Regions from separate parts of the Providencia sp. Marseille-Q8014 genome, predicted to be linked through region 1. Evidence: predicted binding sites of a transcription regulator. Region 1 holds the regulator's gene; each other region holds the start of a gene.
What was found. The regulator PurR, encoded in region 1, represses purine synthesis genes. The targets are predictions, from matches to a motif close to CANGCAAACGTTTGCNTG.

Region 1 (8,356 bases):
TGTTAATTCTGATAACTTGTTCTTTCATTAGTCTGTTTGGTGCAATCTTTTGTATATTGCATAAAATAACCAATAACCATCGGTATGATGGTCACCGCCATGACACCGGTTGTCGATAATAAAGGATCGAAAGGTAACGCTGAAACCAATAAACTGGCTAAAAAACATAAACCAAGTTGCAAAGCATTTTGTAATGCAGCGGCTTTACCGCTAGCCTGTGGATAGGTATTGAGTGCTTTTGACACCGCGATTGGATAAGACGCCCCATTCATTGCTGCCATAAAACAGAATGGAATTAAGATCATGGTGAGGCTCGGTGTTGTGTATATCGCCATCAAAAAGAGTATCGACATGCTCACCGCATAACCGACCAACAGTAATGGAAATAATACTTCAGCACGAATTTTGATTAATAGAAAACGGCAGCCATAGCCACCAATAATAAATGCTAGCGTTTGTGGGATGTAGCTCAAACCAATATCAGCAGGGTTAAAACCCATATTTCTTAAAATAAATGGTGAACCTGTTAACCAAGCAAAAAAACCCGCACTACATGAAGCGTAGACTAACACGTTACCACTATAGATACGTGAACCCAGTAGTTTTAAAAACGAAATAGATTCTTGGTCATGGGAATCCACCGTCATGTCTTTTGAAGGATTCTTTTTCAATAACAGGGTTGGAATTAACAATAAAATACCAACAGCCATTAAGACAATAAAAATAATTTCCCAATTATAATGTTCAAGAACCCATGCACCTAATAACGGTGCTAAAGCCGGAGAAAGAGCCACTAAAGGCATAATCGAAGCAAAGACTTTTTGAGTGCTCGCAGCATCATAGCGGTCAATGACCAGAGCTTGCCAGAGCACAGCCGCACTACAGACGCCAACCGCCTGTAAAAAACGCAAAATAAGGAGTTGAGTCGCATCCGTTACCCATAAAATGCCTAAACAGCTCACAATGAATAACGATAAACCTGCGATCAATATCGGTTTGCGTCCCAGTTTGTCAGATAATGGCCCCCACAAAAGTTGTGCAAAGGCAAAACCAGCTAAGAAAATGCTCAAAGAAGCACTAATCGCACCTTCAGAAGTGTTTAATGCCGTTTGCATTGAACCAAATGCAGGCAGGTACATATCGATGGCTAAAAAACCAAGCATACTCAAACCAGCAAGGTAAAGCATAAAGCCTGGGGAGTTTTTTGTCGCAGAATTTGTCATGGAAGCTTACTTATCCAGAATTTACATAATTGTTAACAGAGACTCTATTTTATAGGTTGTATTTTTACATTGTGAAACGGTAATATTTGGAATCTGCTATCAAAATTTTTGAAGGGTATCATTATGTGGTCAGCTCATGCTCTAGAAGTTATTGATGCCGTTGCAAGAACGGGAAGTTTTAGTGGCGCTGCGGAAGAACTGCATCGTGTTCCTTCTGCAATTAGCTATACGGTTAAGCAAGTAGAGGAATGGCTTGCTGTACCTATCTTTGAACGTCGTCACCGCGATGTTGCCTTAACTGAGGCAGGGGAGATTTTCATCAAGCAAAGTCGCTCCGTTATCAAAAAAATGATACAAACGCGTCACCAATGTCAACAGGCAGCAAATGGTTGGCGAGGGCAGTTTAGTATCGCGGTAGATTGTATTGTCAAACCTCAGCGAACAGAGCAACTGATCTTAGATTTCTATCGTCATTTTCCTGATATCGAATTATATATTCATCCTGAAGTGTTTAACGGCGTATGGGATGCACTCGCCGATGGGCGTGTTGATGTTGCGATTGGTGCGACGCGCGCTTCACCCATCGGAGAGCGTTATAGTTTTCGTGATATGGGGTTTATGTCATGGCGTTGTGTGGCCAGTCCAAACCATCCTCTGGCACAGCTAAAAGGAAAATTGACAGACGATCAAATGCGCGAATACCCAAGTTTATGCCTTGAAGATACCTCACGTAACTTGCCGAAAAGAGATACATGGGCATTAGATAATCAGCGGCGTTTAGTGGTGCCTTTTTGGGAAAATGGTATGACATGTCTTGTTAATGGCTTATGTGTTGGCATGGTACCTGAGCACCGAGCAAAGCCCTTTTGTGATGAGGGGAAATTAGCCCAATTGCAGCTATCTCAGCCATTCCCTCCGAGTCCTTGCTGTTTAACGTGGGTGGAAAAGAATACATCACCGGCGTTGAGTTGGTTACTTGAATATCTTGGGGATAGTGAAACACTCAACGCCGAATGGTTAGCGCCTTAATTAACGACGGTAGTCAATAAATGGTCCGTCAGCAACAGAACGACGCTCAACTAGGCGAGGATGGACTTCAATCGTTTGTGCATCTTCGCGCTTGTTCACAATACGATCAAGCAGCATAGCGAATGCCATCTGGCCTAGACGCTCTTTAGGCTGGTGGATAGTCGTCAACGCGGGAGTAAAATAACGCGCATTGCGCACATTATCATAGCCAATGATAGAAATGTCTTGAGGAACACGCAATCCCATCTCATCCGCAGCGCAAATTGCGCCCATCGCCATAATGTCACCGCCACAGAACACGGCAGTAGGTTTTTGCTTATTGCTTAAGATCTGCATCATTGCTTTATAACCAGATTCTGGTTCAAAGTCGCCTTGCACGATCCATTCATCACGTAAAGTCACTTTCGCTTCTTCCATGGCTTTTTTAAAACCCGTCAGTCGACCAATACCGGTGTTGCGTTCTAAAGAGCCAGGGATCACGCCGATGTCACGGTGACCACGATCAATTAAATAACGACCTGCGAGGTAACCGCCATGAAAAGAGTTATCAATGATACTGTCGGTAAAATCACCACGGGAAGTGCCCCAGTCCATGACGACCATAGGAATATTGCGATAATCTTCCAGCATATGGATTAGTTTATCGGGATATTCAGAACACATGACGAGTAGCCCATCAACACGCTTTTGCGCAAGCATTTGTAAGTAAGCTTGTTGCTTACCTAAGTTATTATGAGAGTTACATAAAATAAGGGTATAACCTTTCTCATAGCAACTATTCTCGACTGACTCAATCACTTCAGCAAAATAAGGCGCCTCACTTGATGTCGCGAGTAGGCCAATTGATTTTGTATGATTAACTTTCAAACTACGAGCAACAGCACTCGGTGAATAGTTGAGTTCTTTTATCGCAGCCCAAACAGCCGCTTTAGTATCATCAGCTACGAAGCGCGTTTTGTTTATTACATGGGATACGGTTGTGGTGGAGACGCCAGCGCGCTTCGCCACATCTTTAATCGTTGCCATGGGAAAAAAAAACTCCTGACCAATAATCGGTCTTGTTATGAATTCTTATTAAAAAATTACCTAATATTACCTACATATTGAGGCATAGTGCCTTAACTGGCAATAATTTAGCGATTAGTTATCGATTTTGTCTGATCTAGCGCAAAAACAAAAGAAATAATTGATGTTATAACCTGTGATATAGACACTGGTTTTTATAAATCGTCATGTCATACTTATTTAACCATGTATAAGTTATGGTTATTTTGCTGGTTAACTGTTCGTTATGATGAGAGGGACTCATGGATACAGATTTTAAATTTGGACTATTAGCAGCGTTAGGTTCTTTGGCTGTGATCATTGCTTTTGCAGTACATATTTTTTAATTTTACTGTTTAATTAAAGGTGAAATTAAGAAGGGCGAGTATTGACTCGCCCTTTAGCTATTCTCTAAAGAAAATGATTAAGCGAGGTTTTCTTCAACGAATTTCCAGTTGACTAAGGCCCAGAAGTTCTCTAGGTATTTAGGGCGCGCATTACGGTAATCAATGTAATAAGCGTGTTCCCAAATATCGACAGTGAGGATAGGTTTATCATCACCAGAGATAGGGGTTGCCGCATTTGATGTATTCACAATAGCTAAGCTGCCATCGGTTTTTTGAACCAGCCAAGTCCAACCGGCACCGAAATTTTTAATCGCAGCATCTGTGAACTGTTGTTTGAATTCAGCGAAAGAACCAAAAGCTTTATTAATGGCTTCAGCAACTTTACCGGTTGGTTCTCCACCCGCATTTGGTGCTAAGCAGTGCCAGTAAAAAGTATGGTTCCAAACCTGTGCGGCGTTATTAAAAATACCCGCATCTGAAGTCTTGATGATCTCTTCCAGTGATTTACCTTCGAAAGCCGTACCTTTGACTAAATTGTTGAGATTAACAACATAGGTATTATGGTGTTTACCATAGTGATACTCTAAGGTTTCTTCCGAGATATAAGGTTCTAGCGCATTTTTAGCATAAGGTAGAGCGGGAAGTTCAAATGACATTGCGTACTCCTTGTTTGCGTTTAAAACAACACATATGGGTGTGGTGCTCATAAAAGTGAGCAAATAATTTAATACGTATATCTTGCTATGAGTTATACACGAACCGAACGTTCATGCGGTCTTGCTTATTCTTTAATAGATTAATAATAGCATGAGATGCTTGCCGAGTTATAGGCATGGATATTCTGCGTCATATATTACCAAATTTTTTCAACAAAAACACCTTAAAATCATAGAGATAATTATCTTAATCAATAGAGTTTAAGATCGCGCTTTTCTGCCTTGCTGAAGGAAGTTCGTGTAACTTAAAACGGGATTCTAGAAAAAATCCCTTTTTCCAGCTTGGAGTGCTATAGTAATACCCCTGTAAAACTGGCATATTGTATGAAACAATCACGTTTTAACATTCCGGTCAAATATTCTAGCTTAGTCGCCATCGTTGAGAAAATGGCTGACGATGGCGACTGACTGCAAATCAGCACCCATGTTCTAAGGAAGTAAAAATGACGACAATTGAAAGAATCGAGCGCCAAATTAAAGAAAACCCAATCCTTCTGTACATGAAAGGCTCTCCTAAGCTCCCTAGCTGTGGTTTTTCTGCTCAGGCAGTTCAAGCTTTATCTGCTTGTGGTGAACGTTTCGCTTATGTCGATATTCTGCAAAATCCAGATATTCGTGCAGAACTACCAAAATACGCTAATTGGCCAACTTTCCCACAATTATGGGTTGATGGTGAGCTAGTAGGCGGTTGCGATATCATCATGGAAATGTATCAGCGCGGTGAACTCCAGTCACTGATTAAAGAAACTGCTGATAAGTATCGCTCTGCGGATGAGACTCGTGCGGAGTAAGTATCTGCTTAGTTAAGAACGCCGAGTAAATCTAAAAAACCGTATTAGCCCCATAGGTTAAGCTAATGCGGTTTTTTTGTATCTTAAGGGGCTTAAGGGGGCGGGGTTACTCTTGCTCTGCGAGTGGCCAACCACCTAGCTTTTTCCATTTATTTACTAATTCACAGAACAACAGTGCGGTACGATTCGTATCATATAAGGCCCCGTGAGCTTGCTTGCCATCAAATGGAATACCCGCTGTCACACAAGCTTTCGCTAAAATCGTTTGTCCGAAAACCAGACCACTTAATGCCGCAGTATCGAATGTGGCAAATGGGTGGAATGGATTACGTTTTAAGCCTGCACGTTCAGCTGCATTCATGACAAAACTATGATCGAATGTCGCATTATGAGCAACAATAATGGCTCGATTACAATCGGTAGCTTTCATCCCTTTGCGTACCATTTTAAAAATAGCGTGCAAAGCGTCGTATTCACTAACTGCACCACGTAATGGGTTAGTGGGATCAATGCCGGTGAAGGCTAAAGCTGTTGGTTCTAAATTTGCTCCCTCAAAGGGTTCTACATGAAAATGTAAGGTCTCATCAGGGGATAACCAGCCGTCTTTATCCATTTTTAAAGTAATGGCGGCAATTTCAAGTAGGCCATCCGTTTTGGCGTTAAACCCACCCGTTTCCACATCAATGACGACAGGATAGTATCCTCTGAAGCGGTTAACGAGTGCATTGGGATTATTTTTATCAGACATTAGGTTTTTATATTAGGTTTCTGGTTAGTGGCTATTATGCCAAAGCCAAAAAAATTTTGCAGATAAACTAAAACTAGGCAGGAAGCACACTGCCTAGTGATTCACTCATCAAGGTAAATTAATTACCTAGGCCTTTACTGGCACTTTTATTTTCAATCAACTCGATTTTGTAGCCATCGGGATCTTCAACAAAAGCAATAATCGTGCTGCCCCCTTTTACAGGGCCTGCTTCTCGAGTGACGTTACCACCCGCGTGACGAATATCTTCGCAGGTTTGAGCAACATTATCGACACCAAGCGCAATATGGCCAAAGGCGGTTCCCATCTCGTAGCTATCAACACCCCAGTTATAGGTTAGCTCAATGACTGCACCTTCACTTTCGTCACTGTAACCGACGAATGCCAACGAATATTTATACTCAGGGTTTTCACTGGTACGCAGTAGACGCATACCCAAAACCTTAGTATAAAAATCTATTGAACGCTGCATATCTGTCACACGTAACATAGTATGTAGTAAGCGCATAAAGAACTCCCTTAAAAGTAACTAAGTGAAACTGAATCGTTTAACGATCAATATAACGCACCTATAGGATCGAACACAATGAAATAGGTTTATTTATTAACCAAATAGTAGATATAATCTAATTCATGGAGTATATCATTAATGGGTGTTTTTAGTTAGGTGATATCAATATGGCGGAGCAACTCGAGTTTTTTGAAATTCAAAGCCCTTGTCGTGGAATTTGTCAAACCAATGAACAAGGTTATTGTCGAGGCTGTTTTCGTTCGAGGGAAGAACGCTTTCAGTGGTTAAAATTTACAGATAGCCAAAAACGCAATATTCTACGTTTATGTCGCCAGCGCTACCTTCGTTCAATCTCGGTTAAAACACAAAAAGATGAGCCACCTTCAACGCAACAAGAGTTGTTTTAGTCGATATCTAAACTGAAATAGAGAGTAACTATTTTAAAAAGTAAATTTTATTCGAATATAATTAATTTCAATTCTAATTAATTCAAAAAAGTTAATAACCACACATATTCTTCAATTAAATTTTAGTTATTCAAAATAATTATTAAATAAAGTGTCAGTGATTAAAAATAGCATGATTTTAAGAATAACTATATTTAATTGTTTTTTAAGAAGTAATTTGGAATTGTCTTTTTTATTGTTAATTGTAATTACTATAAGGGTTAAAATAGATAGATTTGAAAGAAGAGTAAGGCTATTCTTATTAACAAGATAATTGAGAGTTCATATTAGTGAATAAAATGATATTTAATATATAAGAAAGTTGAATTTGATTTATGATGGAAATCACAAATCAAATGATTGACTATGACCATAAATGGGTATTTATCATGGTTATTTTTAATAATTAGTTGTCATAGCGAGAGGGAGTGAATATATAATTTAAAAAATAATTTATTGGTTGTATATTTGTTAGGCAGAATAGTGTTATATAAGGAGGGAACATTGGAGTCACAAATAGGAACTGATTTATCACGTGTGGTACGCATGTGGAGATCACTCATTGATCATCGTTTGAAACCGCTTAAGTTAACGCAAACGCATTGGATTACATTGCACAATATTAGTCAATTACCACCTGAACAGTCTCAAATTCAACTCGCAAAAGCTATCGGTATTGAGCAGCCATCATTAGTGAGAACACTTGATCAGTTAGAAGAAAAAAAACTGATATCTCGACACACTTGTGTCAATGATAGACGTGCGAAAAGAATAAAGTTAACGGAGGAGTCTGAACCTTTTATTAAGAAAGTAGATGAAGTTATTGATAACACACGGAAAGAAATTTTAGGCAATATATCTCAAGATGAGCTTGGTCAATTATCCGTTCTATTGTTAAAGCTAGAAAAAAATATCTTAAGATTACAAGGAGATTTGTAGTTAGAGTTTAATAATAAATTAAGTGTATTATTAGTGTTTCAATTATTACAGCAGAATTAATTTTCTATTTTGCTGGGGCCATTATTGTTCTGAGTTTTTGCTAAATAGATGTTTTTTGATATTTAATTATTGATTAAGCTTATTGTTTAGTAATAACTCGTTTTTAACTAAATTGACCAATTAAAGATGAAAAGTTATTCAAAGCGGTATTCATGACAAGCTTTAGTATTCATAAACTTTTGTAAGATTAACTGGTTTTTAAGGAATAAGTCACACAGAGCAAACAAACAATAAATCAAATAGGATTGGCAATTGATGGTGGTAAATCACTTATACATTATCAATCGGTTATTAGAATCCAAGATGATGTAAATACAAATTAGGTGAGTATATAGACAACTAGAGGTATGAAGAGGCTATACGGAAATAGTTTATAAATTCCCTAAGATAAAAAGTATGTTCACCGGTAGGGTACCGGTGAACATATACTCATTATTATTAACGTGGTGATACAGTGACTGTGCCGCCACTATTTGCAATCATG
Region 2 (8,356 bases), 750 kb from region 1:
GCCCATTAGTTTGTTTTTCATCGAGTGGCGGTGCGCGTATGCAAGAAGCACTGTTATCACTGATGCAAATGGCAAAAACCAGCGCCGCTTTAGCCAAAATGCAAGAGCGTGGTTTGCCTTATATTTCAGTGTTAACTGACCCGACTATGGGCGGTGTTTCAGCCAGTTTAGCGATGCTTGGTGATATCAATGTCGCAGAACCTAAAGCGCTGATTGGTTTTGCCGGCCCGCGTGTCATTGAACAGACTGTTCGTGAGAAATTGCCTCAAGGCTTCCAACGTAGTGAATTCTTGTTAGAGAAAGGGGCGATCGACATGATTGTTCGTCGTCCTGAAATGCGTGACACATTAGCAGATGTGCTCGCTATGTTAACCAACAAACCAAGCTTTAACACCTCTGACGTTTCTTTGGTCGTTGAAGAAAAGGATGTGAAAATCGATATCGTTAATGACGATGTTGTCATCGATGCTCCTGAGCAAGTAAAGGACTCTGCTAAGCATAAAAAAGATGATGAATAATCCATTTTCAATACCTAATGCCGAGTCTCCATTGGAGGCTTGGCTTTCTTATCAAGAAAACTTGCACAGTCAAAATATCGATATGGGGCTGGAGCGAGTTGGAAAAATCGCTCGTAAAATGGCATTAACGCAACCAGCACCCCGCGTTATCACCGTCACCGGTACCAACGGAAAAGGAACGACTTGCCATACGCTTGAATCTATCTTGATGGCAGCAGGCCTGAAAGTTGGGGTCTACAGTTCACCACATCTTGTTCGCTATACTGAGAGGGTACGTATTCAAGGTGCAGAGCTGTCGGAGGCTGATTTTTGCCGCGCATTTGCAGATATTGAAGCCGCCCGAGGCGATACCTCAATAACTTACTTCGAATACGGCACGTTAGCTGCTCTGAAACTATTTAAACAGGCTGCTTTAGATGTTGTGATTTTGGAAGTGGGTTTAGGTGGGCGATTAGATGCAACGAATGTTGTGGATGCAGACGTAACCGCAATCACCAGTATTGCTCTTGACCACACGGATTGGCTGGGATCAGACCGAGAACATATTGGTCATGAAAAAGCCGGTATCTTTCGTGGTGGCCGTTATGGCGTGGTTGGCGAACCGGATATGCCTCAATCTATCGGTGAATATGCGGATAAAATAGGAACTCTTCTGTTTCGTCGCGGCAAAGACTGGTCCTTCGAACAGCAAAATAACAGCTGGTCATGGCACAGTCATCAATGCCAGTGGTCGAATTTACCTGTGCCTAATGTACCGCTAGCGAATGCAGCAACGGCATTAGGGGTTATCTGCTGCTTGAAAGAGATTGATCGCACACTGGCCGATAAAATGACCGACCAAGCAATACATGAAGGGTTGAAATCAGCACAGCTGCCTGGGCGTTTTCAGATAATTAATGAAAAACCCTTGATGATTTTGGATGTTGCACACAACCCGCATGCGGCAGGTTATCTGGTTACGCGTTTAGCACAGTTACCCACCGTGCAAGGGCGTAGGGTGAGAGCGGTCGTCGGTATGCTTGGCGATAAAGATATTCAAGGCACATTAGCGTGTTTATCTGAGCAAGTGACAGATTGGTATGTGGCACCGCTGACGGAGTTTCGTGGAGCCCCTGCATCACAGTTGAGCCAGTATCTTGAATCTCCACAGGTGTTTGATTCTGTTGATGATGCATGGGCGAAAGCTTGTCTTGATGCGACGGATGAGGATGTCATTATTGTTTGTGGTTCGTTTCATACTGTCGCACATGTGATGATGTTGTTAGAAAAAGCAAAAGGATAGAGTCAGTGGCAAGTAAATTTCAGAATCGTCTTGTCGGTGCCATTGTATTAGTGGCGGCGGGGATCATTGTATTACCGGCGTTACTGGATGGTGATAAGAAATATAATGAAAATGAATTTGCGGCCATTCCTATTATACCGAAACCGGGTGATGAGCAGGATATTGAAGCCATTGCACCACTGACACAAAATGCCGCATCTGGAGAAGCATCGGAAGCGATGTTGTCAGAAGCGCTGTCTGAGCAAAGGCAGGAGCAACAACAAAGTCAATCAGCTTCCACAGCTCAAGACGTGCCGGCTATTCCTGCTGAGCAGCCAATAAAGGTGGAGCCAAAGCCTGAGCCGAAACCAACGCCGAAACCTGAAGTTAAACCAGAACCTAAGCCAAAACCGGAGCCTAAACCTGAAGTTCAGGCACCACCTGAAGTTCAGGCACCGCAAGGCAAAGCGTTTGTGGTACAACTGGGTGCGTTGAAAAATTCTGCAAAAGTGGAGGAAATTGTCGCTAAATTAAGATTGTCAGGATATCAGGTTTATACGGTACCTTCTCGACCTGTTAATGGGCAATTGACACGGATCTTTGTTGGACCAGAAGCATCAAGGCAGCGTTTAGAAAGTGCTTTACCTGAATTGAGGTCAATAACCGGTTTACAAGGTGAGATTAGGGCTTTTAAACCATGATGCTTAAATAGGAATATCATAAAAAGCTTGAGCTTTTAATCAATTACAGCGGCGAAGAAGAATTTTTCTTTTCGCTGTTGGTTTTTTTAAATTGTATGTAAATTGGTTACGCAAACGTTTTCGTTTTCTGTTAGAATGCACTCCAGCCACTGCCGTGGGTGCGAATTTTGGAATAAGATATGGTCTGGTTAGATTACGCAATTATTGCCATCATTGGCTTCTCGGCACTGGTAAGCCTGATCCGTGGGTTTGTTCGAGAGGCGTTATCGCTGGTTACATGGGGCTGTGCATTTTTTGTTGCGAGTACTTTTTATCCTTATTTGGCGGAATATTTTACACGCTTTGAGGATGTACTCGTGAGAAATGGCATCGCTATCGCTGCCTTGTTTATTGCTACATTAATTGTCGGGGCAGTAGTTAACTATGTAATTAGTTCTCTAGTTCAAAAAACTGGCTTATCGGGTACAGATCGTGTTCTGGGGATCTGCTTCGGAGCGTTGCGTGGGGTATTGATTGTATCGGCATTACTCTTTTTTCTCGATACTTTTACACCTTTACCTCAAAGTGAGGATTGGCAACGTTCAGAACTTATTCCGCAGTTCAGTCATATAATCAGGTGGTTTTTTGACTACCTGCAAAATGCGTCAAGTTTCCTACCGGAGAATATTTCTCCGTCTGGCTGATGAGGAAAGACTAAATGTGCGGTATTGTCGGTATCGCCGGTGTAACACCGGTCAACCAATCAATTTATGATGCTTTAACGGTGTTACAGCACCGTGGGCAAGATGCAGCAGGGATTGCTACCATTGATGGCAAAAATAATATTCGTTTACGTAAAGCGAATGGCCTCGTAAAAGATGTTTTTGAAACGCGGCATATGCTTCGACTACAAGGTTGTATGGGTATTGGTCATGTACGTTATCCAACCGCAGGAAGCTCGAGCGCATCGGAAGCACAGCCCTTCTATGTGAACTCGCCTTTTGGTATCACCCTTGCTCATAATGGTAATCTGACAAATGCGCATGAACTTACGCGCCGTTTATTTGAAACCGCTCGTCGCCATGTTAACACCACCTCAGATTCTGAGATCCTATTGAATATCTTGGCTTATGAATTGGATCGCTTCGATCATTTTCCATTGGAGCCAGATAATGTTTTCACTGCGGTTGCAGAGATGCATAAAAGATTACGTGGGGCATACGCTTGTGTTGCACTGATTATTGGCCATGGAATGTTAGCGTTTCGTGACCCTTATGGTATCCGCCCATTGGTCTTAGGACGTCGCGTATTAGAAAATGGCGCGCAAGAGTACATGGTTGCTTCAGAAAGTGTTGCTCTTGATACGTTAGGCTTTGAATTCTTACGTGATGTAGCACCTGGTGAAGCGGTTTATGTGACAGAACAAGGGCAGTTGTATACGCGCCAATGTGCAGAAAACCCTCAATTAACCCCCTGCTTATTTGAGTATGTCTACTTTGCTCGCCCAGATTCATTTATCGATAAAATATCGGTTTATAATGCTAGGTTACGCATGGGGCAAAAGCTTGGCGCGAAAATTGCGCGTGAGTGGGAAGATTTGCAAATTGATGTCGTCATCCCAATTCCTGAAACATCTTGTGATATTGCCTTAGAAATCGCTCATATCCTAGATAAGCCATACCGCCAAGGTTTTGTGAAAAACCGTTATGTTGGTCGTACTTTTATCATGCCAGGTCAGCAAGAGCGCCGTAAATCAGTTCGTCGTAAACTGAATGCAAATCGTGCTGAATTTCGTGATAAAAACGTATTATTAGTTGATGACTCAATCGTTCGTGGTACGACTTCCGAGCAAATTGTTGAACTCGCACGTGAGGCGGGGGCAAAAAATGTTTATTTTGCCTCTGCGGCGCCAGAAGTTCGTTTCCCAAATGTGTATGGTATTGATATGCCAAATGCAAATGAGTTAATTGCTCATGGTCGTGAAGTTGATGAGATCCGTAAATTAATTGGTGCTGATGGGTTAATTTTCCAAGATCTTAGCGACCTTATTGCTGCTGTTCGTGAAGAAAATCCGGAAATCAATGAATTTGAATGTTCAGTGTTTGATGGTATTTATGTCACAAAAGATATCGATCAAAGCTACTTAGATTATCTTGAGAATCTACGTAAAGATGACGAGTTAAAAATTAAAGATCAAAACGAAATTGAAAATTTAGAAATTTACAACGAAGGTTAATTATTTCTAGGTTAATAAGAAACCAGCCGATTGTATTATGGCTGGTTTTTTTTATGAGAAAAATCATAGTGTCAACATTTGGTCAGTGGTATTACCCGTGTTTAAATAACTCAGTAAACAACATGAATAAACAAAGGCAGTGCCATGTTCTCATTCATAAATGCCAGCGAGAAATCTGCTGAACACCATTTAGCTTGTGCCTTCTGTTTCAACGGGTCGGTAATGATCCTCCAAGGGTGAATTGATACACGGCTTGCCTAAGGGGAACGGCCTGACGCGAAAGCGATGCTCAAAGGTCAAGAGGCTAGCTGTATGTAGAGGCACAGTGCAAGAAAAACATAAATACTCCCCGTATTGCCTGCTACAGAAGCGAGAATCATTCCCTCTAATAAAGTCGAGGAGGGAATATAATGGCAATGAGTGATGGAGCTACTTAAACCAATGATTAAGCCCCTTAAATCAGCTCAAGAGTATGACGATAATGGGAAGCCATCCTTGATAAATAGCGGACTCAACAGATGCACCACTGGGCTGTAATGCTATAAACATTAATAACCGATCAGTCAAAGTCAGAATATTAAATCAAAAGAAAAGACATTGGCTTCCGAAGGATGGAGTGATGAATATGGTTGTTCGCGTGAAAAATAATGTGTTGTTGCAACCGATAAGTTAATCACGATTAAGATTTCCAGTTATATCCGATGGAGGCTTTGGCGAGATGGGGTATTTTAATCGAATTACTTATGTGTTTAAGGAACTCTTCATGACGGATTTAACCGCCTTACCAGATGTATTAAAACCTTTTTTAGCTAACATTACCGCGACAAAAAAGCCGACATTGGATATGTCTTTAACGTCAGTCGAGAATCCCATTTTATGGGAAAGTCGTATCGGCGGAGTACCTTATTTGCCTGTAGGAACAGATTTTCCCGTTGATAGTCATGGCGTTCCTCTAAAGCTGTTAGCGCAAATCAACTTTGCACAAATACCTCCACTTGAACACTACCCAAAAACAGGGCTGTTGCAGTTTTTTATTGGTGGTGATGACTTGTATGGTGCAGACTTTGATGATCTACAAGCTCAAAAAGATTTTCGCGTTATCTATTGGGAAAATATCATTGAAGACGCTTCACAACTGCAACAAGACTTTTCTGCAATTGAATCGGCTTATAACGATGAGTATTACTCTCCGATTGAAGGGCAATTTAGTATCGAATTTACGCCATCTACGCAATATATAAGTTCGGAAGATTTTCAGTTTGGCCGCAAAGTGTTAGGTGTTGATAATCTATATGATTATGAAGAGCAGTTTGCAGGTGAAGATTTTTACGATGAATGGTTAGAGCCATATAATGAATACTTTGGCTCTAACGGCCATCGCCTTGGGGGTTACCCATTTTTTACTCAAACTGACCCAAGGGAATATCGTGAAGAAATTCAAGATTATGTCCTATTACTGCAAATAGACAGTGATTATGAGACCGGCATTCTGTGGGGAGATATCGGTGTCGGTAACTTCTTTATTCATCCGGATGATTTAAAAAATAAAGATTTCAGTAAAGTGGTATATAACTGGGATTGTGGTTGATAGATTTAGAGGCTTTTCGTTGCGATAATTGCTACTATTAGCATGGATAAACATGAATCGTACGGGGAGCAGGATGAAGAAGCTAATCATTGGATTGACAGGGGCAAGTGGTGCAATTTATGGCGTTAGGCTATTAGAGGTGCTAAAACCTGTTAAAAATGTGGAAACACATTTAGTGATGAGTGCTGCTGCCCGCCAAACATTATCACTAGAAACTCGCTATACAGTCAAAGAGGTTCAACAACTGGCTGACCATAATTACGATAGCCGCGATATTGCCGCGGCGATTTCATCGGGCTCTTTTCGTACAGCAGGTATGGTGATTATGCCATGTACCATGAAAACACTTTCAGGTATTGTTCATAGCTATACTGATACGCTAGTGACACGAGCTGCCGATGTCGTATTAAAAGAAGGTAAAAAGTTAGTATTAGGCGTTCGTGAAACGCCGTTACATTTAGGGCATTTACGACTACTGGTTCAAGCTGCTGAAATGGGGGCGGTGATCATGCCTCCAATGCCCGCTTTTTATCATCAACCGCAAACGATTCTTGATATTGTAGACCAAACGGTTAATCGCATTCTTGATCAATTTGATATTGAATTAGAACAAGAGCTCTTTACCCGTTGGCAAGGCGCAAAATAATCACTAAAGCTTATTGAGGTTGATATTTCATCAATAAGCTTCATTATCATGTTGAGCGATGATGCTAGGTGATAGGCTTATTTATAGCATCATTAAATTCATATTGTTCAAGTTTATTTATAGTGATTTTTCGATAATTTTGGAATGATTTTGGGGACTTTTTTTAGATATTCGTGATATTCCTTACCTAAGGTTTCTTTTAAATCAATTTCTTCTAGATAAATACCCCAAAAAATATAAATCGTCATGCCGATATTAAATAGTAATCGTCCACTCGTCATATCTGGCGTGAACCAAAAGGCGATTAAAAAGCCAGTCATCATAGGATGGCGTGTTAATTTATAAAACCCTCTCATTTGAAATGGGATGTGGGTATATGCTTTATTTTTCCATTGTAACCATGATTGGCGTAAGCCATATAAATCAGTATGACTGACCATAAAGGTTGAAGCAATACAGATTATCCAGCCTAGGCCTCCGATAATATTTAATAGGATTGCGCCCATGCTATGACTAGGTAGCTGCCATAATTTTCCTGGAAGAGGCTGCCAATATATGGCTAACAAAATCAGAACGACACCCGAAACAAACACATAAGTATTACGTTCAATGGCAGGTGAGCAAGGGTAACGTTGTTTGAATTTTAATCTGGCGGGTATGGAGTGCGATAAAGCAAATAATATCATTAAACCAATATTTATTAACCAAGGCATAATACCTGATATACTGTCATTACTCATCATATTATGAATGCCAATATTTGTTAACAATAGAAATAAAAAGCCAATGCCAATTAAAAATAAGAGATAGCTGACAACACTGTAAATTAAAATAAGTAATCTTTTCATATCAATTACCACCCGTGTAGTTAGGTAATAGTTCAATGTTCAAAAATATATATAGACGAATATTAAAAAAATAAAAGGTATATGGCTGATAATCACAAGGATTAATTAATAAGGTGATTGTTTTATTTATTTATTGTTTTTATGAGATTTTAGACTTGTTTAATCCTACGGCGTAAGATAATAAGAAGAAAAGCCAGTGAAAGCTTGGCAAAATAACATGTTGCCATAACATGAGAAAATAGACTAAGCCATAAACTCAGTTATGGCTCTTTCATTTATTGGTTTTTAAATAGGTCTTCTAAAGCAATTTTTAATTCAATATATTCAAACTGAAAACCCGCCTCTTCTAAGCGTTTAGGGATTGCTTGTTGGCCACCTAGAACGAGTGCAGCAGCTTCACCGAGAATGGCTTTAATCGCGAATGCGGGAGTGCGGACAAAAGCAGGACGATTAATGACCTCACCTAAGATTGCCGCAAATTGGTCATTGTGCACAGGGTAGGGGGCGGTCATATTAAATGGTCCTGATAATGTTCTATTATCAAGTAAGAAACAGATAGCGTTTACCATATCATTGATA
Region 3 (8,356 bases), 890 kb from region 1:
CACCCCTGTTTTATCGAAGCCAACGCTCAGGAAAATAATGGTAGAGGGGATTGAGTGTGGGGAAGGGAAGGTTAATCTGTCAAGCAGTAAAAGATATCGCTGGTTTGATAAAAGGCGGTAATGGCATAAACACAGGAATGGGATTAGAACAGTGTTTAATATGCGAAACCATTACCGCTAAATTTTAAATTAGTTTAAGGATAGGACTTTGTGAGGGCCAAAACACTCATAATGAATATTATCTTCAGATATCCCCATTTCAATCAATTGCTTACCAATGTATTGCATAAAACCAACGGGGCCACAAAAATAGAAGTGCATATTCGGCTCTACAAGCCACTCTTTTACTTGTGAAAGATCCATCAATCCACTGAATTGATAGTCGAAACCTTGCTTATCTTCTGAACGAGGCTGATTAAACCATACCGCAGAGTGACTGTTTTGATGATGAGTTAAATGCTTGTTAACTTCATGCTGGAACGCATGAACCGCACCATTTTCCGCTGCGTGTAGCCAATTGATTTGTGCCTCATGGCCTTCTTTTGTTAACTGATTGAGCATACTCAACATTGGTGTTAAGCCGACCCCCGCAGAAATTAACGTGACTGGGGTTTTATTATCAATATCAATGAAGAAATCGCCACATGGTGGCGCTAAGTAAACAATATCACCTTCATTGAGATTTTGATGGATATGGTTAGAAACAATACCTTTATCTTCTCGTTTTACAGCAATACGATAGCTGCGACCATTTGGTGCGGTCGTGAGTGAATATTGGCGGATCTCTTGATTGGCCAAACTATCATCATTGATATAGAGGGTAATATATTGCCCCGGACGATAATCAGCGACAGGTTGACCATCGACAGGTAAAAATTCAAAACTCGTGATGACATCACTTTGTGCTTGTTTAGCGGCAACTCGGAATTCACGTAAGCCTTCCCAACCACCGACTTTATCGGCATTTTGACGATAAATCTCCGCTTCACGGTGGATAAAAATATCAGCGAGAACACCATAGGCTTTACCCCACGCATCAAGGACTTCTTGGCCTGGGCTGAGTAATTCATCAATAGCGGCCAGTAAGTTTTCGCCAACAATTGGGTAATGTTCAGGTTTGATGTTTAAACTTGCATGTTTTTGCGCGATTTTTTCTACCGCAGAAATTAACGCTTCTGGGGTTTCAATGTGTGTTGCATAAGCACAAACAGCATTAAATAACGCCTCGCGCTGTGAACCGTTACTTTGATGCGTCATGTTAAAAATATCTTTTAGCTCAGGATGTTGCTTGAACATTCTTTCATAGAAGTGAGCCGTTAATTTTGGTCCTGTCGCAGCAATGGCTGGAATGGTTGATTTAACAATGGCGATAGTTTGGCTGTCTAGCATACAGGTTCTCCTGAAATAATTTCATTAGAAGATGAATTTTTATAACATGCATTTTCAATACAACTTATAACTTTTAATACACAATGTAAATAGGTCTATTACAAAAAGAGTTGAAAAATAGAGGCTTTATAAAATCAGATAGAAAAAAACAGTATTTAATGTTTTTACAGTGTGAATATGACTGATTTTATCTCGATACAACCGAACTCTTTTTAGGGCAATTAAAATATATGCAAACGTTTGCGTATATTTTTTCTTTAGGGCTATCACCCTGAAGAAAAAGAGTTTACACTGTGTGCTATTGCGATAGTTTTGTTATCAACTTATTGAATGGCTGAGGCAGGAGAAGCGAATGTTAAAGCGTGAAATGAATATTGCAGATTATGATCCACAACTGTGGGAAGCAATGGAGAAAGAAGTTCAACGTCAAGAAGAACATATTGAATTAATTGCTTCAGAAAACTATACCAGTCCACGAGTTATGCAGGCTCAAGGATCTCAGCTAACAAATAAATATGCCGAAGGTTATCCGGGTAAGCGTTATTATGGTGGGTGTGAGTATGTTGACGTGGTTGAGCAGCTAGCAATCGACCGTGCAAAAGCGCTGTTTGGTGCAGACTATGCAAACGTACAGCCTCACTCAGGTTCACAGGCTAACGCAGCTGTTTATATGGCGTTACTGCAACCCGGTGATACCGTATTAGGTATGAACTTGGCGCACGGTGGTCACTTAACGCATGGCTCACCAGTTAACTTCTCCGGTAAGCTGTATAACATCGTTCCTTATGGTATCGATGAAAGCGGTAAAATCGACTATGAAGACATCAAAGCACAAGCTCAGAAACATAAGCCAAAAATGATCATCGGTGGTTTCTCTGCTTATTCAGGCATTGTTGATTGGGCTAAAATGCGTGAAATCGCAGATAGCATCAATGCTTACCTATTTGTTGATATGGCTCACGTAGCGGGTCTAATTGCAGCAGGTGTGTATCCTAACCCTGTTCCTCATGCACACATCGTAACGACAACAACACACAAAACCTTGGCGGGTCCACGTGGTGGCTTAATCTTAGCGAAGGGTGGTGATGAAGAGCTGTATAAAAAACTAAACTCCGCAGTATTCCCTGGTTCTCAAGGTGGTCCGCTAATGCATGTGATTGCGGGTAAAGCGGTAGCACTGAAAGAAGCGATGGAGCCTGAATTTAAAACGTATCAACAGCAAGTTGCTAAAAATGCGAAGGCAATGGTAGAAATTTTCCAGCAACGCGGCTATAAAGTAGTGTCTGGCGGTACTGAAAATCACCTATTCTTAGTTGATTTGGTTGATAAAGATATCACAGGTAAAGATGCAGACGCAGCATTGGGTCGTGCGAATATCACGGTGAACAAAAACAGTGTTCCTAACGATCCTAAGAGTCCATTTGTTACCTCTGGTATTCGTGTAGGTACACCAGCCATTACGCGCCGTGGTTTTAATGAAGCGGATGCGCGTGAGCTGGCGGGCTGGATGTGTGATGTTCTGGATAACCTCAATGATGAAGCGACCATTGAAAGTACCAAACAAAAAGTATTGAATATTTGCGCAAAATACCCAGTTTACGCATAAAATTAAATTAATTTAATTTTTTAAACCCGCTTCTACACGTTGGTAAAAGCGGGTTTTTTGCATTGAAAAAAGGAGGAATAATGGTAATCCCATCAACTCGCTGGCTGGCGATTGATTATTTTACCTATTTTTTCGCTTACAGTATTTTTCTACCATTCTGGCCTATATGGTTACAGGGGGAGGGAATTGATGCTGAAATGAGCGGGATACTGTTGGGGGTTGGACTCGCTGCACGTTTCCTTGGTGCAATGTTCATTACACCGATGGTAAAGGATCCATCAAGCCTCATTAATGCATTAAGAATATTGGCGGCATTATCGTTGTTATTCTCTGTCGCTTTTGCGTTTGGCTCCCATTGGGCATGGCTATTTTTTGTCATGGTTGGATTTAATTTATTTTTTGCACCATTGGTGCCACTCGGTGACTCATTAGCGGGAACATGGCAAAAACAATTTCCATTCGATTATGGACAAATTAGGCTTTGGGGCTCCATTGCTTTTATTATTGGCTCGATAGTTATGGGCTATTTTGCTGATATATTAGGTCATAAATCAATTATGGCGGCCTTAATTATTAGCTGTTTAGCGTTATTACTCACGACGATGTTAAAACCCGCCATCATGCCTAAAGGCGCCCCGATGGTTGCAGATGAAGATAAGGTGTCTTTTAAGCAACTTATTGCCGATAAAAATGTCGTTAAGTTTTTAATTTGCGTCACCTTACTGCAAGGTGCTCATGCAGCATACTATGGTTATGCTTCGTTATTTTGGAAAGAGGCTGGCTACTCAGATGTTGTGATAGGTCGATTATGGGCGCTTGGCGTTGTGGCTGAAGTGATTGTTTTTATGTTGAGCAAGAAGTTATTTCGCCGCTGGAGCTCGCGTAACTTACTTTTACTCTCTGCTGTGAGTGGAATTATCCGTTGGGGACTCATGGGGGCTTTCACTTCATTACCTATTCTCATTATCGTTCAAATATTGCACAGCGGTACTTTCACGGTATGTCATTTGGCGGCAATGCGTTTTATTAGTGCGCGCAAAGAGAATGAAATTATTCCATTACAAGGTGTTTATTCGGCATTAGCCACGGGGGGAGGGTTAGCGATTATCACTGTCATGGTGGGGGCTATTTATGAACGGGTTCCCGATCAGCATGGCATTGTCTTTTATTTAATGGCTCTTTTGGCAATTCCAGCTTTGTTTATACGACCAAAAATCGCTGCACACTCATAGAATCATACACTTAGGTATATTCGAGCCATATTGATAACAGAATATACTGTGATGAGAAAGTATCTGTGCATGAACTCACTACTCAGGATGCTAGGGCCATTATACCGTCGACTAATCAACACGAGTGCGATTTGGGGATGATGAGAGGAAAGGCAAGAAAATAGTGAGTATGACTTTAGACTTTGCTATAAATGAAAGACGTTGAGCGATGCTCAACGTCTTTTTCATCATGATACGACAACGCGATCAACGTTTTAATGCTTCTGACAGCTCTTCACGCATAACAGACAAAATATCTTTCACGATGCGTGGGCTACCCGCAACAATGTTACCTGAAGCTAAATAGTTATGGTTACCTACGAAGTCAGTCATGATGCCGCCTGCTTCACGCATAATTAGCTCACCACCCAAGAAATCCCAAGGTTTCAAACCAATTTCATAGTAGGCATCAACACGGCCAGCGGCGACATAGCATAAGTCTAAGGCTGCTGAACCTGTACGGCGGAAGTCAGCACAGCTATCAAACATTTTGCTCATGATATTCATGAACACAACGGAATGTTGTTTTTGTTTGAAAGGGAAACCAGTAGCAACGATTGCCCCATCTAATTCGCGAGCATCAGCACCACGCAGACGATAACCGTTTAATTGTGCACCTTGGCCACGAACAGCGCTAAATAACTCATTACGCATTGGATCGTAAACCACTGCAACTTCAGTACGGCCTTTAACACGAACAGCGATAGATACAGAAAAATGTGGGAAGCGTTTGGTGAAGTTTGTCGTACCATCCAGTGGATCAATTACCCATTGAATATCATCTTCTTTACCGAGTAATTCACCACTCTCTTCAGTAATGATGGTGTGCTCTGGGTATGATTTACGGATGATCTCGATAATGAAATGTTCAGCTTCACGATCTACATTGGTAACGAAGTCATTGGAACCTTTTTGTGAAATCTGGACATTGTCAGGCGTTTCATAGCTTTTAGCTATATGATTACCAGCCTTACGTGCTGCACGTATGGCGATATTAAGCATCGGATGCATGGGCTTTTTCCACTGGAATGTTAAAGAACGAAAAACATTGAGTGGGCGGATTATATAGATGTTCGTCACAATAAGCAATTTTGTGTTAAACTCTTGCGATTATTTTTTGAAAAACGACTAAATCATGTTAGACAATATCCGCATTATTCTTGTTGAGACCTCACACACAGGCAATATGGGCTCTACAGCCCGCGCTATGAAAACGATGGGGTTATCCAATCTTTATCTTGTTAATCCTCAAGTACAACCTGATTCACATGCCATTGCGCTCTCTGCGGGGGCCAGTGATGTCATTGGCCAGGCAACAATTGTCAATTCGTTAGATGAAGCATTAGAAGGGTGTCAGTTAGTGATTGGCACTAGTGCACGCTCACGGACACTCTCTTGGCCGATGGTTGCGCCACGTGAATGTGGAGAAAAATCAGTTGAGCAAGCGAAAACGGCGCCTGTTGCCATTATTTTTGGTCGTGAGCGTATCGGGTTGACCAATGAAGAATTGCAGAAATGTCAGTACCATCTCTATATTCCAACCAACCCCGAATACGGTTCTCTCAATCTGGCGATGGCAGTGCAGTTAGTCAGTTATGAAATTAGAATGGCATATTTAGCCTTAGATGAAAAAAATGCGGTTAACTCAGATTTGTCTGAGGTAGAATATCCCCCTGCACAAGATATAGAACGTTTTTATGTGCATCTTGAAAGCGTATTGAATGAGTCTGGGTTCATTCGTAAGGCACATCCGGGATTAATTATGAATAAATTAAGACGGTTATTTACCCGTGCTCATATTGAAACCCAAGAGCTACATATTTTACGCGGTATCCTGACGTCGATGGAAAAATGGGCTAAAAAATGAGTGGTTACTCCGTGCAGAATACTTGAGTAAATTAGTCAGGTAAATAGTTGACTAAATTAGTCGGGAATGTCACAATTGGCCTATATTTTACCACGGAGTATATGTTATGAGACTCACTTCCAAAGGACGTTATGCAGTAACGGCGATGCTAGATGTCGCATTACACTCTCAGACAGGGCCTGTGCCCCTAGCTGATATTTCTGAGCGTCAGGGAATTTCCCTCTCTTATCTTGAACAGCTTTTCGCTCGCTTACGTAAAAACGAGCTCGTGTCGAGTGTTCGTGGTCCAGGTGGTGGTTACCTACTTGGTCGAGATGCCGATCAAATTTTTGTTGCTCAAGTCATTGCTGCGGTTGATGAATCTGTTGATGCGACGCGTTGCCAAGGTAACAAAGAAGGTTGCCAAAATGGTGATCGTTGCCTGACCCATGCGCTATGGCGCGATTTAAGTGACAGAATTACGAGCTTCCTTAGTAGCATTAGCCTTGATGAGCTGGTTAAGAATCAGGAAGTGATGGATGTTGCCGATAGACAAGATAATGAAAAACGTCGTGCAACATTAGGTGGACTTTCACCTGAAACAATTATTAATGTCCGTGCTTAATTATACAATATTTTAATAAATTGCAGTTAGATACATAACGTGGTGGCGTTTCAACCATTAAGCACCGCAAGTATCATTGGAAAATGAAGACAACGTTGTCTTTTGGAGTAAGTGAGCAATGAAATTACCGATTTATCTTGATTATTCAGCAACAACACCGGTAGATCCCCGTGTTGCTGAAAAAATGATGCAATGTCTAACAATGGACGGCATTTTTGGTAACCCCGCTTCGCGTTCCCACCGTTTCGGTTGGCAAGCAGAAGAGGCCGTTGATATTGCACGTAATCAAATCGCTGAATTGGTGAATGCCGATCCACGCGAAATTGTCTTTACTTCTGGCGCAACAGAATCTGATAATTTGGCGATCAAAGGTGCTGCTAATTTCTATCAAAAGAAAGGCAAGCACATTGTTACTTGTAAAACGGAGCATAAAGCCGTTTTAGATACTTGCCGCCAATTAGAACGCGAAGGCTTTGAGGTGACATACCTCGCTCCGCAAAAAAATGGTTTGATTGATCTGAAAGAGCTAGAAGCTGCCTTACGTGACGACACCATTCTTGTTTCTATTATGCATGTGAATAATGAAATCGGTGTTGTACAAGATATCGCGGCTATTGGTGAAATGTGCCGTAGTCGCAACATTATTTTCCATGTCGATGCAACTCAAAGTGTCGGAAAACTACCTATCGACTTATCAGCTCTGAAAGTTGATTTGATGTCATTCTCTGCGCATAAACTGTACGGCCCTATGGGGATCGGTGCTCTTTATGTACGTCGTAAACCACGTGTTCGCCTTGAAGCTCAACAGCATGGTGGTGGTCATGAGCGCGGTATGCGTTCAGGTACATTGCCTGTTCACCAAATCGTCGGTATGGGTGAAGCTTATCGCATCGCGAAAGAAGAAATGGCCGAGGAATCTGCACGGTTACGTGAATTACGTTTACGCTTGTGGAATGGGATTAAAGATATTGAAGAAGTGCACCTTAATGGTGACTTAGAGAACGGCGCGCCACATATTCTGAATGTCAGCTTCAACTATGTTGAAGGTGAATCGCTGATGATGTCTCTCAAAGATTTGGCTGTATCTTCAGGTTCTGCATGTACCTCTGCAAGCCTTGAACCTTCTTATGTTTTACGTGCACTGGGAATGAATGATGAACTTGCACATAGTTCAATTCGTTTTTCTTTAGGGCGCTTTACAACAGAAGAAGAAATTGACTATGCAATCAAACAGATTCATGGCGCAATTGGCCACTTACGTGAACTGTCTCCTTTATGGGAAATGTTCAAAGACGGCGTAGATCTTAACAGCATCGAATGGTCTCACCATTAATCAGACAGTTTCAGGAGCTTAAAAATGGCATATAGCGAAAAAGTAATCGATCATTATGAAAATCCACGTAATGTGGGTTCATTTGATAATAGCGATCCAAGTGTGGGTAGCGGTATGGTTGGTGCGCCTGCTTGTGGTGACGTGATGAAACTGCAAATTAAAGTCAATGATGATGGCATCATTGAAGATGCACGTTTCAAAACCTACGGTTGTGGTTCAGCCATCGCTTCAAGTTCACTCGTGACTGAGTGGATGAAGGGCAAAAGCCTAGACGAAGCAGAAGCGA
Region 4 (8,356 bases), 2.1 Mb from region 1:
TCGTGAAGTGCCCGGGTTGGTAGCGGCTTGGGAACAACTCAATCATAAACCTGAATTAGTGTTAGTTGATGGGCAAGGAATCGCTCATCCTCGACGTTTTGGTGTTGCATGCCATTTTGGCTTACAAGTTGATATTCCCACAATCGGGGTTGCTAAAAGTCGATTGTATGGCGACTATAAATTGGTCGATGAGGAAAAAGACAGTGTCCAACCACTGACCCATGGAGAAGAACCACTTGGATGGGTGCTGAGAAGCAAAAAGCGTTGTAACCCACTGTTTATTTCGCCAGGTCACAAAGTGAGTGTTGACTCTTCCTTAAAATGGGTCGAAGGTTGTTTGAAGGGCTACAGACTCCCAGAGCCAACACGTTTTGCGGATGGAATTGCCTCGAATCGAGCGTTTTTTGAGCGAATGAAAGGGAAATCTAGCTAATTATCAGCAAAATATGTGGCATTGTCCGATTTTCAGGTAAACTGCGAAGCATTAAGATTGATGAGTCAGAAATTATGTTAAGAAATCCCATTCATTTGAGGTTGGAAAAACTAGAAAGCTGGCAACATGTTACTTTTATGGCATGCTTGTGCGAAAGAATGTACCCCAACTTTCAAATGTTTTGCCAACAAAGTTCGTTTGCTGATGCAAAAGTTTACCGCGCCATACTTGATTTGGTTTGGGAAACACTGGTCGTAAAAGATAGCAAAATTAATTTCGACAATCAGTTAGAAAAATTAGAGGAAATCATCCCATCTGCTGATGATTTTGACATGTATGGCGTTTATCCAGCGATTGATGCTTGTATTGCCTTAGGCGAAGTCATTCACTCTAAATTAAGCGGTGAGACCCTGAGTCATGCTATTGCGGTTAGTGAAGTGTCGATTCGTACCGTTGCTATGCTCGAAATGACGCAAGCCGGAAAGGAAATGTCAGAGCAGGAACTAAAAGAATTATCCTCTGTTGAGGAGGAATGGGATATCCAGTGGGAAATTTTCCGTTTACTGGCTGCCTGTGAAGAGCGAGACTTAGAGTTAATTAATGGATTAAAAGCTGACCTCCGCGAGGCGGGAGTCAGTAATATTGGCATTGCAATCAGCTAATTTTCGCGTTTTCATTGATAAAACGTGACTTAGAGCAGTAATGCTGATGACTAAGACTTCACATTTGCCCCTAGACTGGTCTACATTTAGGGGCAAGAAGAGAAGTGGCTATCGGGGGCGTGTATCAGGGGCTGTCAATTTGGCATATCCGACGCACTCGATGCTTTGCAAACGATAAACACACTGTGTAAGGATAATTTATGAACAAGACTGAATTAGTTGATGCTATCGCAGAATCAGCAGATCTGACTAAAGTACAGGCAAAAGCAGCATTAGAATCAACACTGAATGCTATCTCAGAAACGCTGAAAAAAGGCGAGCAAGTACAACTGGTCGGTTTCGGTACTTTCAAAGTCAGCCACCGTGCAGAGCGTACCGGTCGTAACCCGCAAACTCGCGAAGAAATCACTATCCCAGCAACTAACGTTCCTGCTTTCTCTGCCGGTAAAGCACTGAAAGAAGCGGTAAAATAAGAAAGTTGCAAACAAGAATTATCAGGAGGGGGAGACTACGACCCCTTTTGTTCATTCGGAAAGGGTTGCTGGTATTGGGAGCACTCTCAATGCTCAGCGCCTGTTCTTCTCGCTCTAACTTCCCTGAATTTAGTGCAAGTGGATTTATCGCTGATAATGGCGTAATCCGTATGTGGCGTCTGAACGATGCTAAACATGATCCTCAAGTGCTAATGGTGGTTTACAGCCCCTATAAAGGCACCGATACCTCAGTTAATTTCTTTGAATACCGTTCAGGTCAGCTTTGGCAAATCCGTAGCCAGATCTTAAATGCAGGCGAACAAGAAATCATGGAACAGCTTCGCTTTGATAAAAACGATGATGTCGTTTTTATGCAACGCGTAGAAAAAGATCGCAAAACAGCCCTGTCGTCTGATGATATTATCCGCTGGCGTTTTGAAGCGAAACGTATTCTCGATATTAATACAGCCCTAGTTGTTGGTGATGTTAAGTTGTATCAAGGTCACTGGTCACAAGACAAAGTGGTTACTTGTGAAGGCGATACCAAAAAAGTCATCTTTGAGCCTTATGCTCAGAATTGGTTAGAAAATCGGGCAAAGGTGTGGCATAAACAATTAAATATTGCTTGGTTGGAATCGCCCGAAGGAAATCAGCTTTTGATGGTAGCAGATACGGATTTTTGTCGCTGGCAACCTAGTAAAGATTCATTGTAATCTCACCGCTTGTCGTCTTTCGCATTCTCACGTTGTTGGCTTCAGCAACTCACCCCCAGTCACATACCTGTGTATACTCCTGAAGATAAGTTACTGTGCCGCCTAGTTAGGCAACGAAATACTGAGAGCTTTTGTCTGTTAGAAACAAAAACAGAAATACAATAAAAAAGCTGATAAAGCGGTTTTGTTGAAACCTGTTTATCAGCTTAATGGACTGAGTTTTTTGTGGTCGTTACTTCAAACGTGCAATGGCACGATAGCCAATATCTTTACGGTAAAAACTGCCATCCCAATGGATATTTGCCGCGGCTTGATAGGCTTTTTGCTGTGCTTGAGCAATATCATTACCGAGGGCTGTGACACACAGTACGCGCCCGCCAGCCGTTACGACATCGCCATCTTTCAGTTTTGTTCCCGCATGGAACACTTTGCTATCTGTCGCTTCTTCGGTTGGTAAACCGAGGATCACATCACCGTTACGATAGTCGCCAGGGTAACCACCCGCAGCAATAACAATGCCTAATGCAGGGCGCTCATCCCATGATGAACCCTTACCTGCTAACTCACCTTTTGCGCCAGCAAGACATAATTCAACGAGATCAGATTGTAGACGCATCATAATTGGCTGAGTTTCAGGATCACCAAAACGGCAGTTAAACTCGATAACTTTTGGATTGCCTGCTTTGTCAATCATGAGTCCTGCATAGAGAAAACCTTGATAGCGATGACCTTCTGCATCCATCCCTTGCACTGTTGGATAGATAACTTGTTCCATAACGCGTTGGTGGATCTCATCTGTCACAACAGGAGCGGGGGAATATGCCCCCATACCGCCGGTATTCAATCCGGTATCACCATCACCAACACGTTTGTGATCTTGACTGGTTGCCATAGGAATAACATTTTCACCATCCACCATGACGATAAAACTGGCTTCTTCGCCATCAAGGAATTCCTCAATAACGATACGATGACCTGCATCACCAAATGCATTACCCGCAAGCATATCCTGTACGGCATCTTTAGCTTCTTCGAGCGTCATCGCGACGATCACACCTTTACCCGCAGCAAGTCCATCGGCTTTAATTACGATAGGGGCACCGACTCTATCTAAGTAGGCTAATGCTGGTTCTACCTCGGTAAAATTTTGATAGGCAGCGGTTGGGATATTATGGCGAGCTAAGAAGTCCTTAGTAAAAGCCTTAGAGCCTTCTAGCTGAGCCGCTCCTTGAGTCGGCCCAAAAATGGTTAGGCCTGCTTTTTGAAATGCGTCAACCACCCCAAGTACTAAAGGCGCCTCAGGCCCAACAATGGTTAAGCCAATTTGCTTTTCTTTTGCAAACGTTAATAAACCATCAATATCAGTTGCAGAAATAGCAACATTTTCCAGTGATGGTTCTAATGCAGTACCTGCATTACCTGGAGCGACATAAACTTTATCTGCAAGCGGAGATTGTGCCGCTTTCCACGCTAAAGCATGTTCGCGGCCGCCACCACCAATAATTAAAATATTCATACTGTTACCCCACGTTAAATTAATGGCGGAAATGACGCATATTCGTGAAAATCATGGCAATACCATGTTCGTTAGCGGCATCAATGACTTCGTTATCGCGAATAGAGCCTCCAGGCTGGATCACGCAAGTGACACCAACTGCTGCTGCTGCATCAATACCATCTCGGAATGGGAAAAAGGCATCGGATGCCATTGCACAACCTGCGACTTCTAAGCCTTCATCGGCGGCTTTGATACCCGCTATTTTGGCTGAGTAGACTCGACTCATTTGGCCTGCACCAATTCCAATTGTCATATCGTTTTTGGCATACACAATCGCATTGGACTTCACAAATTTAGCCACCTTCCAGCAGAACATAGCATCTTTTAATTCACGTTCAGTCGGTTGACGTTTTGTGACTACACGTAGCTCATCGGCCTGAACCATGCCTAAATCACGATCTTGTACTAGCAAACCGCCATTAACACGTTTGAAATCTAGCCCCGCAATAGGTTTATTCCACTCTCCACAGGTCAGAACTCGAACATTTTGCTTTGTTGCTAATATAGAAAGCGCATCGTCTGCAACGGTTGGCGCGATAATGACTTCAACGAATTGACGTTCAATAATGGCTTCGGCGGTCGTTTTATCTAGCATACGGTTAAATGCGATAATGCCACCAAAAGCCGAAGTTGGATCGGTTTTAAATGCACGTTCATACGCCGCGTGGATGTTGTTACCGATTGCAACACCACAAGGGTTAGCGTGTTTGACTATCACACACGCAGGCTCTTCAAAAGATTTTACGCATTCCAAAGCGGCATCTGTGTCCGCTATATTATTATAAGACAATGCCTTGCCTTGGATCTGTGTCGCTGTTGCGATAGACGCTTCTTGAGGATTTTCTTCTATATAGAAAGCGGCATCTTGATGGCTGTTTTCGCCATAGCGCATATCTTGTTTTTTAATGAAATTTAAATTCAAGGTACGAGGAAAGCGTCCGGAGGGCTGTGTTGTATCACCATAATAAGGAGCGACTAGCTCACCAAAATAGTTAGCAATCATGCTGTCATACGCAGCGGTATGTTCGAATGCTTTAATTGCAAGGTCAAAACGTGTGGACCAATTTAATGAATTATCGTGATTATCGAGTTCTTCTATGATTTTTTCGTAATCGAGGCAGTTAACAACAATCGCGACATCTTTATGGTTTTTAGCCGCAGAGCGAACCATTGTTGGCCCACCAATATCGATGTTCTCAACAGCATCTTCTAAAGTGCAATTAGGTTTGGCAACTGTTTGTGCGAATGGATATAAATTTACAACGACCATATCTATCGGCTCGATAGCATGCTGTTGCATGATAGCATCATCTATACCTCGGCGGCCTAAAATACCGCCATGCACTTTAGGGTGTAGTGTTTTTACTCGCCCATCCATCATTTCAGGGAACCCCGTATAGTCTGAAACTTCGGTAACGTTTAACCCTGACTCTGCAAGCAGTTTTGCGGTTCCACCGGTAGAGAGCAGTTCAACACCTCGCTGAGAAAGCGCCTTAGCGAATTCAACAACACCTGTTTTATCAGAAACACTGAGAAGGGCACGACGAATAGGACGAAGCTGTTGCATGAGATAGATCCCTTGGATAAGAAAGCAATAAAACCGTAAGAGTTAGTGGAAAGAGTAAAATGACTCTTCTTATATATATCTATTGTGTGTTGCCATCGCTTAAATGCATCAACATCGTAATAGATAGAGATAACCTACTAACAATTTCAGAACATAAAAACAAAATCAACGATGAATTTTCAGGCTAATTGTAACGCAAACGTTTGCGTAATGCGCGTTATATTTTAATTATTTTTATGATTGTGGATAACATTGTGAATAAGACTGTATAAGGGGGTGTTTTGCTGTGGAATGCATCAATCAAACAAAAAAGTGAAAAAAAGAGTTGCCAGAATTTCCTGACTCCCTATAATGCGCATCCGTTGTCACGACAAACCGCTTCGGTGGTCAGGTTGAAAAAGAAACCCTCGTGATGACTGAGGTGAAAAAGAGAGAAAAAGTTGAAAATAATCACTTGACTTTCTGACAGAAAAACGTAGTATACGACACCTCGCGACAACAACCTAAACGGTTAATATCGAAAGATAAAGTCGCAACGCTCTTTAACAATTTATCAGACAATCTGTGTGGGCACTCACAGGACACTATCAAAAAAATATTTGATTTTAAGTCTTGAAGAGTGACTAACACGTTAATTCATATATGAACTAACAATGTGCAATTCGATTGTGGAAGGATAACGCGAAGGCGAGTGAGCATTTCCGAGACAGTACTGAGGTACGGCGAGGAAAGCGCAGCGAAGCCGACAAAGTTAGCCGAACAGAAGCGAATTGATAAACAGTTTAATTCTTTGAGCATCAGACTACTTTTAATTGAAGAGTTTGATCATGGCTCAGATTGAACGCTGGCGGCAGGCCTAACACATGCAAGTCGAGCGGTAACAGGGGAAGCTTGCTTCCCGCTGACGAGCGGCGGACGGGTGAGTAATGTATGGGGATCTGCCCGATAGAGGGGGATAACTACTGGAAACGGTGGCTAATACCGCATAATCTCTAAGGAGCAAAGCAGGGGACCTTCGGGCCTTGCGCTATCGGATGAACCCATATGGGATTAGCTAGTAGGTGGGGTAATGGCTCACCTAGGCGACGATCCCTAGCTGGTCTGAGAGGATGATCAGCCACACTGGGACTGAGACACGGCCCAGACTCCTACGGGAGGCAGCAGTGGGGAATATTGCACAATGGGCGCAAGCCTGATGCAGCCATGCCGCGTGTATGAAGAAGGCCCTAGGGTTGTAAAGTACTTTCAGTCGGGAGGAAGGCGTTGATGCTAATATCATCAACGATTGACGTTACCGACAGAAGAAGCACCGGCTAACTCCGTGCCAGCAGCCGCGGTAATACGGAGGGTGCAAGCGTTAATCGGAATTACTGGGCGTAAAGCGCACGCAGGCGGTTGATTAAGTTAGATGTGAAATCCCCGGGCTTAACCTGGGAATGGCATCTAAGACTGGTCAGCTAGAGTCTTGTAGAGGGGGGTAGAATTCCATGTGTAGCGGTGAAATGCGTAGAGATGTGGAGGAATACCGGTGGCGAAGGCGGCCCCCTGGACAAAGACTGACGCTCAGGTGCGAAAGCGTGGGGAGCAAACAGGATTAGATACCCTGGTAGTCCACGCTGTAAACGATGTCGATTTGGAGGTTGTGCCCTTGAGGCGTGGCTTCCGGAGCTAACGCGTTAAATCGACCGCCTGGGGAGTACGGCCGCAAGGTTAAAACTCAAATGAATTGACGGGGGCCCGCACAAGCGGTGGAGCATGTGGTTTAATTCGATGCAACGCGAAGAACCTTACCTACTCTTGACATCCAGAGAATTTAGCAGAGATGCTTTAGTGCCTTCGGGAACTCTGAGACAGGTGCTGCATGGCTGTCGTCAGCTCGTGTTGTGAAATGTTGGGTTAAGTCCCGCAACGAGCGCAACCCTTATCCTTTGTTGCCAGCGATTCGGTCGGGAACTCAAAGGAGACTGCCGGTGATAAACCGGAGGAAGGTGGGGATGACGTCAAGTCATCATGGCCCTTACGAGTAGGGCTACACACGTGCTACAATGGCGTATACAAAGAGAAGCGACCTCGCGAGAGCAAGCGGAACTCATAAAGTACGTCGTAGTCCGGATTGGAGTCTGCAACTCGACTCCATGAAGTCGGAATCGCTAGTAATCGTAGATCAGAATGCTACGGTGAATACGTTCCCGGGCCTTGTACACACCGCCCGTCACACCATGGGAGTGGGTTGCAAAAGAAGTAGGTAGCTTAACCTTCGGGAGGGCGCTTACCACTTTGTGATCCATGACTGGGGTGAAGTCGTAACAAGGTAACCGTAGGGGAACCTGCGGTTGGATCACCTCCTTACCATTGAAGTGTTCTTGTGAAGTGTTCACACAGATTGTCTGATGAAAAGTAGAGCAATAGGCTATACGTGGGAGACTTACCAAAAGGTAAGACTTGCATGAAATAGGCCACAACATGGTTGTGCAATATTTCGTGTCCCCTTCGTCTAGAGGCCTAGGACACCGCCCTTTCACGGCGGTAACAGGGGTTCGAATCCCCTAGGGGACGCCAATTGCGCCGATATCGAGTGAAAGACGATGTCCTCAATAATGATTAAACTAATTCACTGAGTTAGTTTAACAATTATGCTCTTTAACAATCTGGAACAAGCTGAAAATTGAAACAACGCACATTGTTTATCGCTTAAACAATGTGAGAGTCTCTCAAAAATCTCAACGCGAATGCTGTTTTGTCATGATGGCAACTGTAATGAGCGAGCAGTGTGAAATTCAAGGCGGACAGCGCACAGCAAGCGCAGCGTACATGGGTACGTGAGCATTGCGAGCACTGCCCAACGCAGAAGTTCACCACGCGCAGCCATTACCGGTCAGAACGACACGAAAAGACACCTTCGGGTTGTGAGGTTAAGCGACTAAGCGTACACGGTGGATGCCTAGGCAAT

Region 2: a site for PurR is predicted at 2,588-2,605, ahead of cvpA (colicin V production protein). Genes of this name have one in related genera too.
Region 3: a site for PurR is predicted at 1,619-1,636, ahead of glyA (serine hydroxymethyltransferase). Genes of this name have one in related genera too.
Region 4: a site for PurR is predicted at 5,599-5,616, ahead of purH (bifunctional phosphoribosylaminoimidazolecarboxamide formyltransferase/IMP cyclohydrolase). Genes of this name have one in related genera too.

The regions. Positions count from the first base shown of each region.
Region 1 covers NZ_CBCOPT010000001.1:2,512,097-2,520,452, reverse strand. Annotated here, with positions in the region: gene punC (purine nucleoside transporter PunC) at 3-1,223, opposite strand; gene punR (DNA-binding transcriptional activator PunR) at 1,347-2,252, shown strand; gene purR (HTH-type transcriptional repressor PurR) at 2,253-3,278, opposite strand; gene cydH (cytochrome bd-I oxidase subunit CydH) at 3,560-3,643, shown strand; gene sodB (superoxide dismutase [Fe]) at 3,721-4,299, opposite strand; gene ACWPW6_RS11045 (Grx4 family monothiol glutaredoxin) at 4,803-5,150, shown strand; gene rnt (ribonuclease T) at 5,257-5,898, opposite strand; gene gloA (lactoylglutathione lyase) at 6,017-6,424, opposite strand; gene ACWPW6_RS11030 (DUF1289 domain-containing protein) at 6,595-6,834, shown strand; gene slyA (transcriptional regulator SlyA) at 7,378-7,812, shown strand; gene ACWPW6_RS11020 (outer membrane lipoprotein) at 8,311-8,356, opposite strand, start outside.
Region 2 covers NZ_CBCOPT010000001.1:1,759,243-1,767,598, forward strand. Annotated here, with positions in the region: gene accD (acetyl-CoA carboxylase, carboxyltransferase subunit beta) at 1-518, shown strand, start outside; gene folC (bifunctional tetrahydrofolate synthase/dihydrofolate synthase) at 511-1,800, shown strand; gene dedD (cell division protein DedD) at 1,806-2,480, shown strand; gene cvpA (colicin V production protein) at 2,660-3,163, shown strand; gene purF (amidophosphoribosyltransferase) at 3,178-4,695, shown strand; gene ACWPW6_RS07685 (YwqG family protein) at 5,459-6,283, shown strand; gene ACWPW6_RS07690 (UbiX family flavin prenyltransferase) at 6,357-6,929, shown strand; gene ACWPW6_RS07695 (methyltransferase family protein) at 7,043-7,777, opposite strand; gene ACWPW6_RS07700 (TIGR01777 family oxidoreductase) at 8,053-8,356, opposite strand, start outside.
Region 3 covers NZ_CBCOPT010000001.1:1,625,810-1,634,165, forward strand. Annotated here, with positions in the region: partial or broken gene hmpA (NO-inducible flavohemoprotein) at 190-1,392, opposite strand; gene glyA (serine hydroxymethyltransferase) at 1,742-2,995, shown strand; gene ACWPW6_RS07090 (3-phenylpropionate MFS transporter) at 3,076-4,227, shown strand; gene suhB (inositol-1-monophosphatase) at 4,474-5,277, opposite strand; gene trmJ (tRNA (cytosine(32)/uridine(32)-2'-O)-methyltransferase TrmJ) at 5,402-6,133, shown strand; gene iscR (Fe-S cluster assembly transcriptional regulator IscR) at 6,240-6,737, shown strand; gene ACWPW6_RS07110 (IscS subfamily cysteine desulfurase) at 6,856-8,070, shown strand; gene iscU (Fe-S cluster assembly scaffold IscU) at 8,095-8,356, shown strand, end outside.
Region 4 covers NZ_CBCOPT010000001.1:434,003-442,358, forward strand. Annotated here, with positions in the region: gene nfi (deoxyribonuclease V) at 1-433, shown strand, start outside; gene ACWPW6_RS01885 (YjaG family protein) at 508-1,095, shown strand; gene ACWPW6_RS01890 (HU family DNA-binding protein) at 1,296-1,568, shown strand; gene ACWPW6_RS01895 (DUF1481 domain-containing protein) at 1,658-2,281, shown strand; gene purD (phosphoribosylamine--glycine ligase) at 2,514-3,797, opposite strand; gene purH (bifunctional phosphoribosylaminoimidazolecarboxamide formyltransferase/IMP cyclohydrolase) at 3,817-5,406, opposite strand; rRNA gene ACWPW6_RS01910 (16S ribosomal RNA) at 6,216-7,755, shown strand; tRNA gene ACWPW6_RS01915 (tRNA-Glu) at 7,890-7,965, shown strand; rRNA gene ACWPW6_RS01920 (23S ribosomal RNA) at 8,317-8,356, shown strand, end outside.